4 regions of the Paraconexibacter sp. AEG42_29 genome follow, and region 4 is predicted to be linked to each of the others. Evidence: riboswitches for the same ligand, from Rfam matches in the RefSeq annotation. Region 4 holds a riboswitch; each other region holds the start of a gene.
What was found. A riboswitch is a leader RNA that binds a small molecule or an ion and turns the genes downstream of it on or off. The one in region 4 is predicted to bind cyclic di-AMP.

Region 1 (4,202 bases), 950 kb from region 4:
GCCGTCAGCAGGCGGACCTTGCCGATGTCCTTCAGGAACAGCTGAAGGGAGTCGGTCGTCATGTCCGGCTTCAGATCCAGCGTGGTCTTCGCCTTGCGGCGGCCGCGCTTGTCCGGCGCGCGCTCGACCGTCTTCGTGGCCGCGGTCGCGGGGTCGATCTCCTCGACGAGCTCGATCTCGGACTTCTCGAGGAAGCCGTGCAGCTCCTCGATGTCCGACTCGTCGAGATCGAGCTCACCGACCGCCTTCGCGATCTCCGCGAAGGTGAGCACGCCGAGCTGGGTGCCTCGGTTGAGGAGGCCCTTGATCTCTTCCAGTTCCTGCAGTTCCACTACTGACATTGGCGTCCGTTTCGTTCGCCGACGCGGAGGCTCCCGCGGCCGGCATGGTGCGATACAGCGAGGACGGTCGAGGCAGACTGGCGCCTGCGTGGCGCCGGGCCCGTCCCGAGCGGACAGCCCATGGTAGTCGCTTCACTTTCCGAAGGCAAAGCTTGCAACGCCCGGTGGCCGACCTCTTCTGGAGCTACTACGGCGCAAGTCCCAGACGGTTTCAGTCCTTTGCGAGATCTTTCGCTGATCCAACTGTCGGTCACTCGCAGGGTGGCCTTGAGTCCCGTCGGCCGGGCCGCTCCCCCGGCGGTCTGGGGCGGCTGCGATGATTGGTCCGTGCCCGCACCGAAGAAGCCCGGATCCGCCGACGACGTCATGGCCGGCCTGCCGCGCTCACGGCCGCAGCGCCGGAGCGCCCGGCGCACGCCGGCGCCGGGGTCGTCGGGGGCCGCCGCCGACACCGCTGCCGCACCCGCAGCGTCCCCCACTCCGGCACCGAAGGCCCCGGTGAAGGCCAAGCCCGCCGCGGCGAAGGCGAAGGCCCCCGCCAAGGCCAAGCCGGCCGCAAAGGCCGTCCCGGCCAAGCCGAAGGCGACCCCGGCGGCCGCCAAGGCCAAGCCGGCGGCGAAGGCCCCGGCCAAGCCCAAGGCGACCCCGACGGCGGCCAAGGCCTCGACGCCGGCCAGGGCGACCCCCGCGGCGAACGCCCCCGCCAAGGCCAAGCCGGCGGCGAAGGCCCCGGCCAAGCCGGCAGCGACCGCGGCGGCGAAGGCCACCGCGAAGCCGAAGGCGACGCCGGCGACCAAGACCCCGGCCAAGCCCACGGCGGCCAAGCCCCGCGCCGCCGCGAAGCCCAAGCCGAAGGTCGCGCCCGTCGCCAAGCCGGTCGCCGCCCCCCGGCCGCTCGACCACCCCGTGCCCGCGGAGATGCCCGGCGCGCCGTTCGCCCCGCCCCCGCCCCGGAGCGAGGAGCCGACCCAGCCCGCACCCGACAAGCCGGCGCCCGAAGGTCAGGACGTCGTCCAGCTCGCGGTGCAGGCGGCGACGGACATCGCCCAGGCGGGCGTCGGCGTGGCCAAGGCCCTGCTGGGCCGCCTTCCGCGCCCCTGACACGCCCGCCGGCGGCGCGAGCGGAAGTCTGTGACCTTCCGCGCATGCCGGTGTAGGATTTCGTACATAGACGCCGAACTCCGACGCCAGCGGGCGCGGAGGCGGGGGACCCAACGCCGTCCGTTTCCCGGACTGCAGGGGCGAATCGACTCCTTGGGGTCGTAGCGCTGATCGTTCTGCGCGAGCCCGTCAGCTCACCCCGTAGGCCATCGAACGAGAGATCCACAGAACCGTGATTCGTCACAGCTTCGCGCGCCTCGGCGCTGTCGTAGCGGCGTGCACCGCGTGCGCCGCCCTTCCGGCGTCCGCTGCGGCCCAGTCCGACGGCGGCCTCGGCTTCGGCTCCTCGACCGAGGCGACCCCCGCGGCAGGGGCCGCCGGGACGCTCGTCGTGCGGACCGCCGTCTACCTGGGCAAGACGCTCCGCGTGGACGGCACGATGGCCCACGGGCTCGCAAACCAGCCCGTGCTGATCCAGCGCCAGGAGAAGAGCGGTGCCTGGTCCCGGGTCGCCACCGCGACCACCACCGCCGGCGGCGCGTTCACGGCCCGCTGGAAGACCGATCACATCGGGCGCTTCCCGATGCGCGCCATCCCCCGGCCGGCGACCGGGACGACCGTCTCCGCCGCCGCGCTGCCCGCGACCGGCGTCACGCCCGTCACCGTCTACCGCGCCCGCACCGCCACGTGGTACGGCCCCGGCTTCTTCGGCAAACGGACCGCCTGCGGCCAGATCCTGCGCAAGAGCACGCTCGGCGTGGCCCATCGGACGCTGCCGTGCGGCACGCAGGTGGCCTTCTACTACAAGGGGCGCACGGTCACGGTGCCCGTCATCGACCGCGGGCCGTTCCGCGACGCGACGATCTGGGACCTCACGCAGGCGGCCGCCCGGGCCATCGACTTCAAGGGCGCGGAGACGGTCGGCGCGCTGCGCCTGCCGAAGGCGACCGCGGTCGCCGCCCCGGCCGGCTGACCCGACAGGCGCTCAGGCGACCGGCACGCCGAGTGCGCGGGCGGTGAAGACGCCCTGATCGCTGTGGTCGAGCAGCCCCTCGACGTCCCGTCCGTCGTCGGGGAAGACCGCGATGCCGATCGACGCGGTCAGCCGGACCCCGTGGTGCACCGGCGCCGCCGCGACGAACGTCGCCGCGACCTGGCCGGCGAACTCGCGACCGGTGTCCGATCCGATCCCAGGGGCGATGAGCCACCAGCGGCCCGGCTGCTCGCGGATCAGCAGCGTCTGCGGGCCGGCGGTGGCAGCGAGCACATGCTCCACCGGCAGAAGCATGGCGACCACCGTGTCGTCCCCCTCGACCGCCACGAGCCGCTCGAGGCCGTCGAGCTCGATCGCCAGGAGGGTCACCGGCCCGGTCGCGTCGGCCAGGGCGGTGCGCAGCGCGCTGACGTGCCCGCCCTCGGGCCCGCTGCCGGAGTGCTCGCCCGCCGGGCGCGCGGTCGTGCTGCCGCCCTGACCGCCCGCCGGAGGACCGGGGAACACGGCGACCGCCGGCGGCGACGGACCCGCCGAGCCTGGCGCGAAGGCCTCGCGCCCGACGGAGTCCCCAGACGCCGGCGGGGCCGCCGGTCCGTGCGCAGCAAGGTCGATGCCCAAGTCACGCGGTGCCGCGTCGGTCGTGGGTACCGTCACCGATGGGGTCGCCCCGAGCGTGCGGGCTGCGACGTGGGCGCACACGTGCGCGAGCCGGTCACCGGTGTCCGCCGCGAGCGCCGCGTCGTCGCCGCTGCGCAGCGCGCGGTGCAGGACGGCCCGCAGCGCGTCGACCGCCGTGACGACGTCCACCGGGCCGACCGCGCCGGCCAGGACACCGGCGCGCGCCGCGAGCGCGGCACGGTCCCCCGACTGCAGGCGAACGAGCGCTGCGTCACCTGCGACGGCCTCGGCGATCGCCGAGCACAGCGCGGGCGCCTCCCGCGCCAGCAGCTCGACGGGCACGGACGCGACGTCCTGCAGCGGGCGGTGGGAGAGCAGCTCGAGCAGCCAGGCCTTGGCCACCGCGACGCCGTCGAGGTCGGGCAGCCCGGCGACCGGGCGCGGAGGGCGTCCGTGGAAGGTGGGTCCCGCAGGCATCGCCGGATGGATAGCACCACCGGTCGCGCGGACCGGGGAACCTCCCCGCATTGCGTCGGCTTGTGGTCGAGAATGCGCAGATGAGCGCCCTTCTCGACGTCCAGACCGCCCGCTCCCGCGTGCTGGCGGCGGTCCGCGTCCTGTCCCCCGAGGACGTCCCGCTGGCCGACTGCCTCGGACGCGTCCTGGCCGCCGACGTCCGCGCCGCCGGCGACAGCCCGCCGTTCACCAACAGCGCGATGGACGGCTTCGCGGTCCGGTCCGGGCCCGCCGGCCGGACCCTGCGCATCGTCGGGGAGTCGCGGGCGGGCGCGCCCGCGGACACCGCCGTCGCAGAGGGCACCGCGGTGCGGATCTCCACCGGGGCGATGCTCCCGGCCGGGGCCGACGCGGTGATCATGGTCGAGCGCACGGTCGAGCCCGGCGACGGCACGGTCCGCGTGGACGCGCCGACGGCACCGTCGCAGAACGTCCGCGGGGCCGGCGAGGACATGCGCGCCGGGACCACGGTCCTGACCGCCGGGATGCCCGTGGACGCGGCGGCGATCGGCATCGCGGCCGGCGCTCACGCTGCCGCGCTGGCCTGCGCCCGTCGTCCCCGGGTCGCGATCCTGTCGACCGGCGACGAGCTGGTCCCGCCCGGCGCGCCGCTGGGTCCCGGCCAGATCCAC
Region 2 (4,202 bases), 1.5 Mb from region 4:
CGGTGACGTCGGACGACGCGATGACCGCCGACTGGGCGCGGCTGCCGTACGACCTGCTGGAGCAGATCGCGGCGCGCATGATCGGCGAGCTGCGCGAGGTCAACCGGGTGGTCCTGGACATCACGTCCAAGCCCCCGGGCACGATCGAGTGGGAGTAGCGCTCACCGGCTGGGAACGCGCTCCCTCGCCCTGAAGGGGGCGTTGGGGTCGGTGGCGCCGAGCCTGGTGGGGCGCTGATGGTGCTGACGCCGCGGGGGGTTGGTGGCGGGCGGGACGAGTGGTGGATCGCGCGGGTCCGCGGAGGATTCGGCGGGGCATGTCCCCGAAACCCTCCACGCGTCACACGCCCAGCCGGGCTGTCCAGCTCCCGGACCTCCGCGCGCACTCCGCTCCCGCCCCGCCGGCTGCCACCCAGGACCACCTGCGGAACCGCAGCTCGCACGGCCGCCAGTCCCGATCGTGCCGTCCTCAGATGCCGTTTCGCGTTCTGTGAGGGTGCTCGCTTCGCCCTTTCGAGCGAGGCACCCTTGGCGCGGAGAGGGCCTTGCCTCGTTGGCGCTGACCCCTGGACTCGTGGACGGGACCTGCTGACCCCGAGCCTCGTGGCCGGGAGGTCGGTGGCGCTGACGCCGAGGACCGCCCCGTCGTGGCGGCTTCAGGAACTGCGGGCTGCTGATGGCGGTGGGCGCTGGCAGGCTGCATGGTCTCGGGTGCGGGGCGTGGGACGGGTGGCCGGCCAGGCGAACCGCGGCAGTCCGCGACCTTGCGCCCAGGTGCACGTCATACATGCACCAGCGCGCAAGGTCCCACCGCCCACCCGCGACGCCGACCCCGCCCACCACGGACACCAGTCCCGATCGCGCCGTCGTCAGATGCTGTGTCGCGTTCTACACGCCCATCGCTTCATCGCACGGGCACGACCTCTCCCTGCGCTGGACCACCGGTCCGCTCAGGACTGCTTGTCCCACCGCTTCAGGCTCGGGAGGGGGTCGAAGACCTTGCCGCCCGTGTACCAGCCCGGGGACTTCCACAGCTCGAAGTGCAGGTGGCAGCCGCTCGCGTCGCCGGTGTCCCCGACCTCGCCGATCGGCTGACCCGTGTAGACCGTGTCCCCCTTGACCGCGAGCGCCGGACCCTTCAGGTGCATGTACACGTAGTCCGTCCCGGTGCCCGCGCCGTCGATGACGATGTAGTTCCCGGCGTTGCCGTCGGTCCCGGCGAACTTCACCTTCCCGCCGCGCGCGGCGACCATCGGGGTCCCGCACGCCGCGAAGACGTCGTGGCCCTGGTGGGTGTGGCCGGTGCGGCCGGCGCCGAAGCGGGCGATGCCCTCGCCGTAGCTGTGCGTGCCGCGGATGGGGAAGATGTTCCCCAGGAACGTGAAGGCCGCGGAGGTCGGGACCGCCGCAGCGCCGGCGGCGGCGGTCTGGATGCGGAATCGGTAGCGGCCGTCGGACTGCACGCTCCCCTTTACCACGCCGGTCCAGGCGACCGACTGGACGGTGCCGCCCGGGGCGTCGAGCTCCCAATGGCCGACCACCGCTTTGTCAGAGATGCGCTCGAGGTCGAGGACGACGTGCTGCGGCGGGCCCTCGGGGACGAAGACGCTCACGGTCGCCTGGTGGGCGCCGCGGAAGAAGACCTTGCCGGTGTCCACGCGAGCGGTGGCAGGGCTCGACGCGCGCGCCGCGCTGAGCGCCATGGTCCCCGGGGTGAGGACGGTGATGGTCTTGCCGGTCGTGCGGGACGCCGCGCCCTCGGCGCCGCGGACCTGGACCGGTCCACTGGCTGCGCCGACAGGGAGAACCGCGTCGACGGCGTCCGGCGCGACGCGGACGGCAGGCGCGCTCGTGTCGTCCTTGCCGCCTTTGCCGCCCTTGAAGATCACGGTCCGGGCGCCGTCCATGGCGTCGCCCGTCACCCGCACGACCCCGCCCGGGCGGACGGTGTCCAGCCCGGCGCAAGCTGTCCGGCAGGTGATCAGGAGCGGCTTGGGGCGGGCCTTCACGACCGGGACCTTCGTGGTACCTGCTGCCGCGCTGCCGCTGACCGCCGGGTCGGTCAGCTTGCCGTCCGGGTCGGCCGTGACGCCGCCCCCTGTCTGCGCGGCCGCGGGCCCTGCGAACGCCACGGGCAGCGCGGCGAACGCGAGCAGACCCGTCCGCAACACGCGGAGGCGACGCCCTCGTCCGGGGCGCGGAGGGTCCAGCGGGTCATGCGGCAAGCTCAGCTCCTTGTTTGAACGGCCTACGGGGTGAGCTGACGGGCTCATGCGGTCAAGGTCCGCATTACCAGGCAAAATGCCCGGATTCGCCCCTGGAGCCAGGGCTCCGATGGGTCCCCCGCTCCCCTCGCGGCGGCATGCGAGGGGACTCGGCAGTCATGGATTGCGTCGGCAGGATACCCTGTGCGCAGGAAGGCCTGTCCCGGCTGCGTGTCAGAACGCGCTTGGAGCCACTCCGTCGCTACACTCCACCGCCGCCGCGCGCCGACAGCGCGGCCTCTCTCGCCGTGAAGACCTACGTCGCAAATACAACTGACCGTGAGCGCAACTGGGTGCTCGTCGACGCCAACGGGCAAACGCTCGGCCGGCTCGCGACCCAGATCGCCGACGCGCTGCGCGGCAAGCGCAAGCCCGAGTACACGCCCCACGTCGATACCGGCGACTTCGTCGTCGTCATCAACGCGGAGAAGATCAGCGTGACCGGCAACAAGCGCGCCGAGAAGCGGTACTACCGCCACTCGGGCTACCCGGGCGGCCTGAAGTCCCGCACCCTCGAGGAGATGCTGGAGCGTCGCCCCGAAGAGGTCATCCGCATCGCGGTCAAGGGCATGCTGCCCCGCAACCGCCTCGCCCGTAAGCAGATCACGAAGCTCAAGGTCTACGCCGGCGCGGAGCATCCGCACGCCGCGCAGAGCCCGACCCCGATGGAGATCAAGACCTGATGGCTGACGAGACGCCGAACGACGCGACCCCCGAGGAGACCCCGGAGGCCGTGGCCCCCGAGACTCCGACCGAGGAGGTCGTGGAGGAGACGCCCGCCGCCGAGGAGACCCCCGTCGCGGAGGCCCCCGCCGAGGAGGCCGCACCGGCACCCGCCGCCGACGCCGAGGAGCCCGTCGCCGTCGAGGAGATCGACGACGCGGACGACAGCGACGACGACGAGCCCGTCGCCCCGCGCGCCAAGCCGGCGATCCCCGGCATGGACCTCGAGATCGACATCGTCACGGAGGGTCAGGATCCCCTGGGCCGCGAGACGCTGTACGACGAGGACGGCGAGGAGATCATCCAGGACGACGACGACAGCGACGTCGTCGACGACGCGCCGATCGTCGCCAACGTCGACCTGTCCGCCGACGCGCGCTACCGCGCCACCGGCAAGCGGAAGACCGGCGTCGCCCGCGTCATCCTGAAGCCCGGCACCGGCGCCTACACGATCAACGGCAAGACGCTCGACGTGTTCTTCCCGCGGGTCACCCTGCAGCGGAACATCCGCCAGCCGCTCGAGACCGTCGGCTACGAGGACCGGATGGACGTCATCGCGACGATCCACGGCGGCGGCGTCTCGTCGCAGGCCGGCGCGCTGCGCCACGGCATCTCGAAGGCCCTGCTCGAGGCCGACCCGAACCTGCGTGGCGAGCTCAAGCGCCGCGGCTTCCTGACCCGTGACGCACGCGTCAAGGAGCGCAAGAAGGCGGGCCTCAAGAAGGCTCGTAAGAAGCCGCAGTTCAGCAAGCGCTAGGGGCACTCAGTGCCCTCGGGACTGCCGCGACGCCCGATGTGCGGGCGCTCGCCGGCGGTCCCCGCTTAGGAACACCAGTATGAGCAGCAGGAACCTGTTCGGAACGGACGGCGTCCGCGGCGTCGCGGGTGAGGTGCTCACGGCCGAACTGGCCTTGGCCCTCGGCCGCGCCGTCACCCTGGCCGCTGCGGCCGCCGCCCCGCGCGTCCTCGTCATCCGCGACACGCGCGAGTCCGGCGAGATGCTCGAGGCCGCGCTGGCCGCGGGCGTCACCAGCGTCGGCGGCGAGGTGCTGCTCGGCGGTGTCCTCCCGACGCCGGCCGCACCGCTGCTGCTTGCCCGCTATGGGTTCGATGTCGCCGCGGTCATCTCGGCGAGCCACAACCCGTACCGCGACAACGGCATCAAGTTCTTCGGCGCCGACGGCCTGAAGCTGACGGACGAGACCGAGGCGCGGAT
Region 3 (4,202 bases), 890 kb from region 4:
CTTCAGGCGCTTGGCGAAGATGCCGAACTGCGCCGCGACAGCGCCGTCCTCGTCGGCCAGCAGCTCCGTCTTCAGGCCGTGCTTGGCGACGAACGCCTCCTTCGACGCCACCGTCCCCGTCGAGATGCCCACGACCTTCGCGTTCAGCGAGGACATGTCGGCCTCGTGGTCGCGGTAGGAGCAGAACTGCTTGGTGCAGACCGTCGTGTCGTCGCCCGGGTAGAAGAGGAGGACGATGCGCTCACCCCGGTGCTCGGAGAGCCTGAAGGTGCCGCTGGTCCCCTCCAAGGAGAAGTCCGGAGCCTGGTCGCCGACGTTCACTGAACCCATGCCCCTACTTTACGAAGAACATGGATGACTGGCTCAACCTGCACGCCGCCCGGATCGCCGCCTCCGCCCGACAGGACCTCGCGGCGCTCGTCGCCGTCTCCTCGCCGTCGGGGGACAGCGCTGCCGCCGACCGTGTGATCGACCTTGTCGTCGACCGCCTGCCGGACGGCGCCGTGATCGAACGGCCCGCCTGCTCCACGCCCCACCACGCCCGCGACCTGATCGCGCGGATCTCCGGGACCGGCCGCGCGCGTATCGTCCTCGTGGGCCACGTCGACACGGTGATCGCCCACGACGAGCACGCGCCGCTCGCCGCGGACCCCGGCGACCCCGACCGCCTCGTCGGGTCCGGCAGCGTCGACATGAAGGGCGGTGACGTCCTCGCGCTCGGCGTCCTCCACGCGCTGGCCGCCCGCCCGGACGACATCGCCGAGGCCACGCTGCTGCTGGTGACCGACGAGGAGTGGCGGCTCGGCGAGTTCGCCCACGGGCCGCGCTTCGCGGGCTACGACGCCTGCCTGTGCTTCGAGGCGGGGGAGCTGGACGCCGCCGGCGACGACGGGGTCGTCGTGCGCCGCAAGGCCGCGGGGACGATCCGCGTGACCGCTGCGGGTCGGTCCGCCCACTCGGGCACGAGCCCGGACGACGGGCGCAACGCGCTGCTGGCGCTCGCCGCGACGGCCCAGGCGATCGCCGCGTGCCACGACCCCCACGGCCCCGACCGGGTGACCGCCGTCCCGACGGTGATGCACTGCGGCGGGGCGTTCAACGTGGTCCCGGCGGCCGGGGAGCTGATCTGCGACGTCCGGGCCGACCGGCTGAGCGCGTTCGCGGCGGTGCTGGCCGCGGTCCCGGCCGAGGTCGGCGGCGCCACCCTCACTGCGCAGAACCTGCGTCACTGGCCCGGGATGGACCACCGGGAGTCGATGGCGCCGATCCTCGCGGACGCCGGGGCCCGGCTGGGATCGCCGATCACCGCGGGCAGCCGCGGCGGTGCGAGCGACGCCAGCCACTTCGCCGCCGTCGTGCCGCTCTGCGTCGACGGCCTGGGGCCGCTCGGCGGCCTCGCGCACGCGCCCGGGGAGTACGTCCTGGCGTCGTCGCTGGAGCGTCGCGCGCGGGTCGCGCTGGCCGTCGCGGACGCCGTCATCGCCGCTGTCGACGCCGGCCGGGGAACTCCTGCGGACTAGGCACACCTGCGCGCAAGCCTTGAAACGGGGCTTGCAGGCGACTTCGGGAAACCTCGTGGCATATCCGCGCGGTCTTCTGTAGCCTTCCGCGCGTCGTCATTGCACAAGCCGAGTCGATCGCAGCCCGCCTGCGTGAGATCGGGGGAACCAGTCGGTCGCATGCTCTTCCAGGTGCGGCCATGGGGCGAATCGTCACTTCACCGTGGCGTAGGGCAGCTCTTTCAGCCCGAGTCCGTCAGCTAACCCCGTAGGCACCCGAAAGAGCGAGGTCTCATCCCCGTGCTGCATCGTCGTTATCGCCGTACCCGCGTCACCAAGTCGCAACCCGCCTCACGTCGTCGTCTTACGCACCTGATCTGCGCGCTCGTCCTCGGCTCCTTCGCCGGGCCGGCGCTGCTCCCCGCCGCTCCCGCCCTCGCGGCGAACAAGCTCGGCGACCGCTCGCTGCGGATGGGGGACAAGGGCAAGGACGTCAAGGAGCTCCAGCAGCTGCTCGTCCAGGTCGGCATCAAGACCACCGTCGACGGCACGTTCGGCGCCGGCACCAAGAAGGCCGTCCAGCGCTTCCAGGGCATCGCGATGCTCGACAAGAGCGGCACCGTCGGCCCCAAGACGATCGACGCCCTGCGTCGCTCCGCGGCCGGTGGCAGCAAGGCGCAGTACGACGGCGGCGGTTTCAGCACGACGTCGGGCAGCACGAAGAGCCTCGGCGACCGCATCCCGGTCCGCCCCGGCATGAGCGGCCACGACATCAAGGTGCTGCAGGACTTCCTCAACCGCGCGGGCTTCAAGGTCTCGGTGGACGGCGAGTTCGGCAAGGGCACCACGACGGCCGTCAAGAAGTTCGAGAAGGCCAACAAGCTTCCGCAGGACGGCGTGGTCGACGCCCCGGACATCGAGGTCCTCCGCGGCCAGGCGTCCGCCGGTTCGGACGCGACCGCAGCGGCCCAGCCGCTGAAGCTCGGTCCCGGTGACCGCGCGACCGTCGGCCCCGACGGCCTGGCCATCGCCCCGGCGTCCGCCCCGGATGCCGTGAAGCAGATCATCGCCGCGGGCAACAAGATCGCGAAGACGCCGTACATCTACGGCGGCGGGCACGGCAAGTGGGAGGACAAGGGCTACGACTGCTCCGGCAGCGTCAGCTACGCCCTCCACGGCGCCGACCTGCTCGACGCCCCGCTCGTGTCCGGCGACTTCCCGTCCTGGGGCGAGAAGGGCCCGGGCCAGTGGGTCACGATCTACGGCAACGCCGGCCACGTCTACATGGTCGTCGCCGGCCTGCGCTTCGACACCTCGGGTGCGAAGGAAGACGGCAGCCGCTGGCACAAGAGCAGTCGGCCCACCAAGGGCTACGGCGTCTCGCATCCGGTGGGTCTCTGACGCATCAGCTTCTGTACGACGCGGACTGCGGCTTCTGCCGCTGGACCGTCGTGCAGATCCTCGCGTGGGACAACAGGGGGCGGCGCGGCCTTGAGCCCGTCGCCATCCAGTCGCCTCGCGGTCAGGAGCTCCTGGCCCCGATCGCTCCGGCCGATCGTCTGAAGACCGCGCACGTCGTCGCGCCGGACGGGTCGATCCGCTCCGGTGGGGACGCCGTCAGCGTCGTCAGCGGGGTCCTGCCCGGGGCCGCGCCGTTCGGCCTGATCGCGAAGCTGCTCCCGTGGCTCGTCCGCGGCGGGTACGGCCTCGTGGCGCGCAACCGCATCACGATCAGCAAGGCCGTCCCGAAGGCGCGGAAGGCCCGCGCCGATGCCGAGCTCGCGCGCCGTTCGGCGCCGGGCACCACCGCCTGATCACCTGCCCGCCGGTTCCGGGCGGTAGCCTCGCCTGAGATGACGGAGCGCCCGCACGACCCCATCGCCCACAGGGCCCGCACCCCCGACGAGGAGCTGCTCGCCGCCGAGCTGCCGACCGTCGAGGGGCAGTACACCGACGACCAGCGCGTGGAGCGCATGGCCGCCGAGATCACGATGGGCTTCGACCGCCTGCGCGGCACCACCCGCGCGGTCTCGATCTTCGGCTCGGCCCGGATCCCTGCGGGCGATCCGATCTACGAGCACGCGCGCGAGGTCGCCCGGCGCCTCGGCGAGTCCGGCTTCAGCGTCATCACCGGCGGTGGGCCCGGCATCATGGAGGCCGGCAACCGCGGCGCCCAGGAGGCGGGCGCGCGGTCGATCGGCCTCAACATCGAGCTGCCGTTCGAGCAGGGCGGCAATCCGTACCAGGACGACGCGCTGCTGTTCCACTACTTCTTCACGCGGAAGATCATGTTCGTCCGGTACGCGGGTGCGTTCGTCGTTTTCCCGGGCGGTTTCGGGACGCTCGACGAGCTGTTCGAGTCCCTGACCCTGATCCAGACCGGCAAGGTCGCCCACTTCCCCGTGATCTTCGTCGACAGCGCCTACTGGAGCGGGCTCTTCGACTGGATCCGCGACCAGCTCCTGACCCGTGGGCTGATCGCCGCCAAGGACCTCGAGCTGCTCCACGTCACCGACGACGCGGAGGAGGTCGTCGCCATCTGCGAGCGCGCGATGGGGCTTCAGTGGGGGACGAGCACCGGCGAGGGGTAGCGCGCCCGGAGCGCGTCGACGAAGGTCGCCAGCTGCGTCGCGATGGCCGCGTCGCGGATCTCGACCACGTTCTCGGCGTTCAGTTCCCCGGAGCGGCTGAGGTTGAAGGACC
Region 4 (4,202 bases):
ACTGGCCTGCTGGGCGGGGCCACGGGGATCGCCGGTTCGTCCACGCCGTCCGCGTCCGCCATCGACGGCCTGCTCGGCAAGCTGACCGCGCTGTTGAACGGCGGCCTCCCGGGCGACGCCGGCCAGGTCACCGGGCTCGCCTCCCTGCTGGAGGCGGTCAACGGCCTGCTGGCGATCACCGGGCTGGACCTGGGCGTCCTCGACGGCCTGCTCACCGCCGCATCCGGCGTCCTGGTGAGCACCCCCGCGACCAGCCCGGTCGGGGCCCCGCTGCAGCAGCTCGTCACCAGGACACAGGTGATCCTGGGTCGGTCCGTCACACCCGGCACCACCACCCCGGGCACGACGACCCCGGGCACCACGATCCCCGGCACCACGACGCCAGGGACGACAAAGCCGACCACGACCACCCCCGGCACCACCAAGCCGGTCACCACCGGCACCGTCAAGCCCGGCACCGGCACCACCGCGGGCATCGTCGGCGGCGTCCTGAAGCCCGGCACTTCCGCCGGCGGCCCAGCCGCGCAGACCAAGGCCTACCGGGCCACCATCCAGTCCGCCACCCTGGCCAAGCAGCGAAAGACCGCGAAGCTCAAGCTGCGCTGCGCTGCAAACGCGCCCACCAGCTGCCTGATCCAGATCACCGGGAGGCTCGCCGGCCAGAAGGCGACGACGACGCGCGTCATCATGATCCCGCGCGGCATCACCAACACGATCACCGTGAAGCTGACCAGCGCGGCCACGAAGCGGCTGAAGGCGAAGGGCGGGTCGATCCGCTTCTCGGTCGCCACCGCGCAGTCGTCCCTGGGCGCCGTGTCGAAGACCGTCAAGGCGAAGCGCGGGACGCGGTAGGCGAGCGCCAGGCCCGAACCGGCTCCTGCCCGGCAGCTTCAGCATCCGCTGCCGGGACCTTCCTCGATCGCCTCCACGAGCCCGCGGAACTCCTCCAGCACGCGGCGGACGAGCGGCAGCGACGGCCGCCACTCGATCCGCTGCAGGCACGCGTCGACGGCGTCCAGATCGAGGATGCCCTGCTCGTACGCCCGCGCGAACATCCCGCGCAGCTCGTCGGGGGTGGCATCCTCCGCACAGTCGACGAGCGTCCGCGCCACCGAGGTGACGGGGATCCCGCGGTGCACGGTGACGTCGTCCGGGTGGAACTCCGGGACGTAGTGGAAGACCACCCCCGGGGGCGGCTCGCGACGATCGCGCGGATCGTGCGAGCTGCCGGGAATCGAGACGTGGATGAGCTCGGTGCGTTCGTCGTACATGGCCTCCATGCTCGCCCCGCCCACTGCGACGCGGCAACGACGCTCCTGTCACGACTTTGCGCCGGGATCGCTCTGGCCCCGGCGCAGACCAACGAACGTGTCCGGCTCAGCCGGCGCCGACCTTCTTCGAGCACGCCGGCCACGCCGACGGGCCGCGCTCGGCCATGAGGCGCTCGGCGCGCCGGTCCTGCTCGTCCTCCGGGGCCGCGGCCGGATCGCCCTTGCCGCCGACCGACTTCCACGTCGCGCGGTCGAACTGGTACTTGCCGCGGTAACGGCCGGACTTCGAGACGAGCGTCGGGTCGCCGCCCGACTCGCACAGCGCAATCGCCTCGAGCAGCGACGAGGCGTCCTGCGAGATCGCCGCCTTGCTCGCGGACGCCTTCACCGCCTTCTTCGCGCTGCGCGCGTCGATGCCGAGCGCGGCCAGCGTCTGCGGTCCGATCACCCCGTCGACCGTCAGCCCCTCCTTACGCTGGAAGGAGCGCACGGCCTTGCGCGTCACCGGGCCCATCACGCCGTCAGCCGGGATGCCGAGCGCCGACTGCACGGCGGCGACCGTCGACTTCGCGACCGCGGCGGGCTTGCGCGGCGAGCCGGTGTCCGCGGACGCGCCGACGGCCAGGAGCGACGCAGTCAGCAGCGCGCACGTGAGCGAACGCCGGCCACGGCCGGTCCGACGGCGGCGGACGGCGGCGGCAGCGCGACGCGCGCGTGAAGCGCGCAGCGAACGCCGATACGGCGTGGGGTCATGGGCCGCAAAAGGCGGCACGGGTACGTCGAACTCGTTGGGCACGGTGGGGTCCTCCGTCGTCTCGGCGCCTACGGGGTTAGCTGACGGGCTCGCGCTGAAACTGCGCTACGCCGTCGTGATGACGGCGATTCGCCCCCGGACCGATGCTCGATCCACTGGGTCCCCCGCTCGCCGTCCCTAGTGGACGACGACTCGGCGTGGTTGTGCAGGGGCGCATGTTATGGCAACGGCACCCGGAAGGCGACACGACCCGCTGCCGTCCCCCCACTCCAGAAGAAGATCTATGCTTGACGGACTGAGATCAGTTGCTACTGTTGCATCCGCAACGGTTGAAGTCGACAAAGGAACTGCACCATCATGCCTGTCACGTACCTCCTGATCCCGCTCGACGACACCGTCGTGCTCCCCACGATGGACATCACCCTCCCGGTCGATGTCGGCGACGCCGAGCGCGTCGTGCTCGTCCCCCGCCACGAGGGCGAGTACGCCTCCGTCGGCACCATCGCCACCGTCATCGAGTCCGTCCGCCTGCCCGGCGGCGGCCGCGGCGCGTCCCTGTCCGGCGAGTCGCGCGGCCTCATCGGCGCCGCCCAGACCGGTGCGGACGGCAAGCTGCACGTGCAGGTCACCGAGGCGCCCGACGAGGTCCCGGTCGACGGCCGCACGCGCGAGCTCGAGCGCGAGTACCGCGGCGTGGTCGAGGAGCTCCTCGAGCTGCGCGGCGACGACGGCCGCGTCGCCGGCTGGGTCCGCGCCATCCGCGAGCCCGGCGCCCTCGCCGACACCACCGGCTACGCGCCGGACCTGACCTTCGAGCAGAAGGTCCGCATCCTGGAGACGGTCGACGTGACCGAGCGCCTCGCGCTCGCCGTCGAGATGCAGAAGGAGCGCCTCACCGCGCTGCAGATCCGGCGCAAGATCCGCGACGACGTCGAGTCCGGCGCCAACAAGCAGCAGCGCGAGTACCTGCTGCGCCAGCAGCTCGCCTCGATCCGGCGCGAGCTCGGCGAGGACAACGACTCCGCCGGCGAGGACTACCGCACGAAGATCGCCGAGGCCGACATGCCCGAGGCCGTCCGCGAGCAGGCCGAGCGCGAGCTCGAGCGTCTGGAGCGGTCCGGCGAGGGCGGCCAGGAGGGGCAGATGATCCGCACCTACCTGGACTGGCTCGTCTCGGTCCCGTGGGGCGTCACCTCCGACGAGACCCTCGACCCCGTCAAGACGCGCGAGGTGCTGGACGCCGACCACGCCGGCCTGGACGACGTCAAGGATCGGATCGTCGAGTACGTCGCGGTCAAGAAGCTGCGCAGCGAGCGCGGCCTCGGCGACGGTGAGGACGCGCGCAAGGCCGGCGCGATCCTGACGCTGATCGGTCCCCCCGGTACCGGCAAGACGTCGATCGGCGAGTCGATCGCCCGCGCGATGGACCGCGAGTTCGTCCGCATCTCCCTCGGCGGCATTCGCGACGAGGCCGAGATCCGCGGCCACCGCCGCACCTACATCGGCGCCCTCCCGGGCCGGCTGGTGCGCGCGCTCCGCGACGCGAAGACGATGAACCCGGTGATCCTGCTCGACGAGGTCGACAAGGTCGGCGCCGACTGGCGCGGCGACCCGTCGTCCGCGCTCCTGGAGGTCCTGGACCCCGCGCAGAACTCGACGTTCCGCGACCACTACCTGGACGTGGAGCTCGACCTGTCCGACGTCGTCTTCATCGCGACCGCCAACCAGTACGACACGATCCCCGGCCCGCTGCTGGACCGCATGGAGGTCATCTCCTTCGACGGCTACACCGTCGCGGAGAAGGTCGCCATCGCCCGCGACTACCTGTTCCCGCGGCAGCGCCAGCGCAACGGCCTGCTCGAGGACGAGGTGACCGTGGACGACGGCATCCTGCGCACCATCGTCACCGAGTACACGCGTGAGGCGGGCGTCCGCTCGCTGGAGCGCCAGCTCGGGACCGTCCTGCGCAAGACCGCGACGAAGGTCGCCTCACGGCCCGCCCCGGCTGACCCGGTCGCCGACGGGGAGGACGCTGTGGCGCCGGAGGCCGTGGTCATCGACCTCGACCTGGTCCGCGAGGCCCTCGGGCGCCAGAAGGTCTACCAGGAGGCGGCGGCCCGCACCGCGGTGCCCGGCGTCGCCACCGGTCTGGCCGTCACGGGGACGGGCGGCGACGT

Region 1: another riboswitch for cyclic di-AMP. It lies ahead of DSM112329_RS20160 (septal ring lytic transglycosylase RlpA family protein); the one in region 4 lies ahead of DSM112329_RS24425 (transglycosylase family protein).
Region 2: another riboswitch for cyclic di-AMP. It lies ahead of DSM112329_RS17460 (peptidoglycan DD-metalloendopeptidase family protein); the one in region 4 lies ahead of DSM112329_RS24425 (transglycosylase family protein).
Region 3: another riboswitch for cyclic di-AMP. It lies ahead of DSM112329_RS20465 (peptidoglycan-binding protein); the one in region 4 lies ahead of DSM112329_RS24425 (transglycosylase family protein).

The regions. Positions count from the first base shown of each region.
Region 1 covers NZ_CP114014.1:4,154,346-4,158,547, forward strand. The annotation lists gene DSM112329_RS20150 (sigma-70 family RNA polymerase sigma factor) at 1-341, opposite strand, end outside; gene DSM112329_RS20155 (hypothetical protein) at 669-1,442, shown strand; cyclic di-AMP (ydaO/yuaA leader) riboswitch at 1,504-1,665, shown strand; gene DSM112329_RS20160 (septal ring lytic transglycosylase RlpA family protein) at 1,675-2,415, shown strand; gene DSM112329_RS20165 (diguanylate cyclase) at 2,428-3,531, opposite strand; gene glp (gephyrin-like molybdotransferase Glp) at 3,612-4,202, shown strand, end outside.
Region 2 covers NZ_CP114014.1:3,600,208-3,604,409, reverse strand. The annotation lists gene guaA (glutamine-hydrolyzing GMP synthase) at 1-158, shown strand, start outside; gene DSM112329_RS17460 (peptidoglycan DD-metalloendopeptidase family protein) at 950-2,170, opposite strand; cyclic di-AMP (ydaO/yuaA leader) riboswitch at 2,229-2,389, opposite strand; gene rplM (50S ribosomal protein L13) at 2,512-2,946, shown strand; gene rpsI (30S ribosomal protein S9) at 2,946-3,743, shown strand; gene glmM (phosphoglucosamine mutase) at 3,823-4,202, shown strand, end outside.
Region 3 covers NZ_CP114014.1:4,221,154-4,225,355, reverse strand. The annotation lists gene DSM112329_RS20475 (peroxiredoxin) at 1-330, opposite strand, end outside; gene DSM112329_RS20470 (M20/M25/M40 family metallo-hydrolase) at 351-1,520, shown strand; cyclic di-AMP (ydaO/yuaA leader) riboswitch at 1,617-1,789, shown strand; gene DSM112329_RS20465 (peptidoglycan-binding protein) at 1,800-2,900, shown strand; gene DSM112329_RS20460 (DUF393 domain-containing protein) at 2,840-3,313, shown strand; gene DSM112329_RS20455 (TIGR00730 family Rossman fold protein) at 3,353-4,090, shown strand; gene DSM112329_RS20450 (phosphatidylserine/phosphatidylglycerophosphate/cardiolipin synthase family protein) at 4,060-4,202, opposite strand, start outside.
Region 4 covers NZ_CP114014.1:5,108,902-5,113,103, forward strand. The annotation lists gene DSM112329_RS24415 (hypothetical protein) at 1-852, shown strand, start outside; gene DSM112329_RS24420 (hypothetical protein) at 891-1,271, opposite strand; gene DSM112329_RS24425 (transglycosylase family protein) at 1,378-2,067, opposite strand; cyclic di-AMP (ydaO/yuaA leader) riboswitch at 2,075-2,233, opposite strand; gene lon (endopeptidase La) at 2,383-4,202, shown strand, end outside.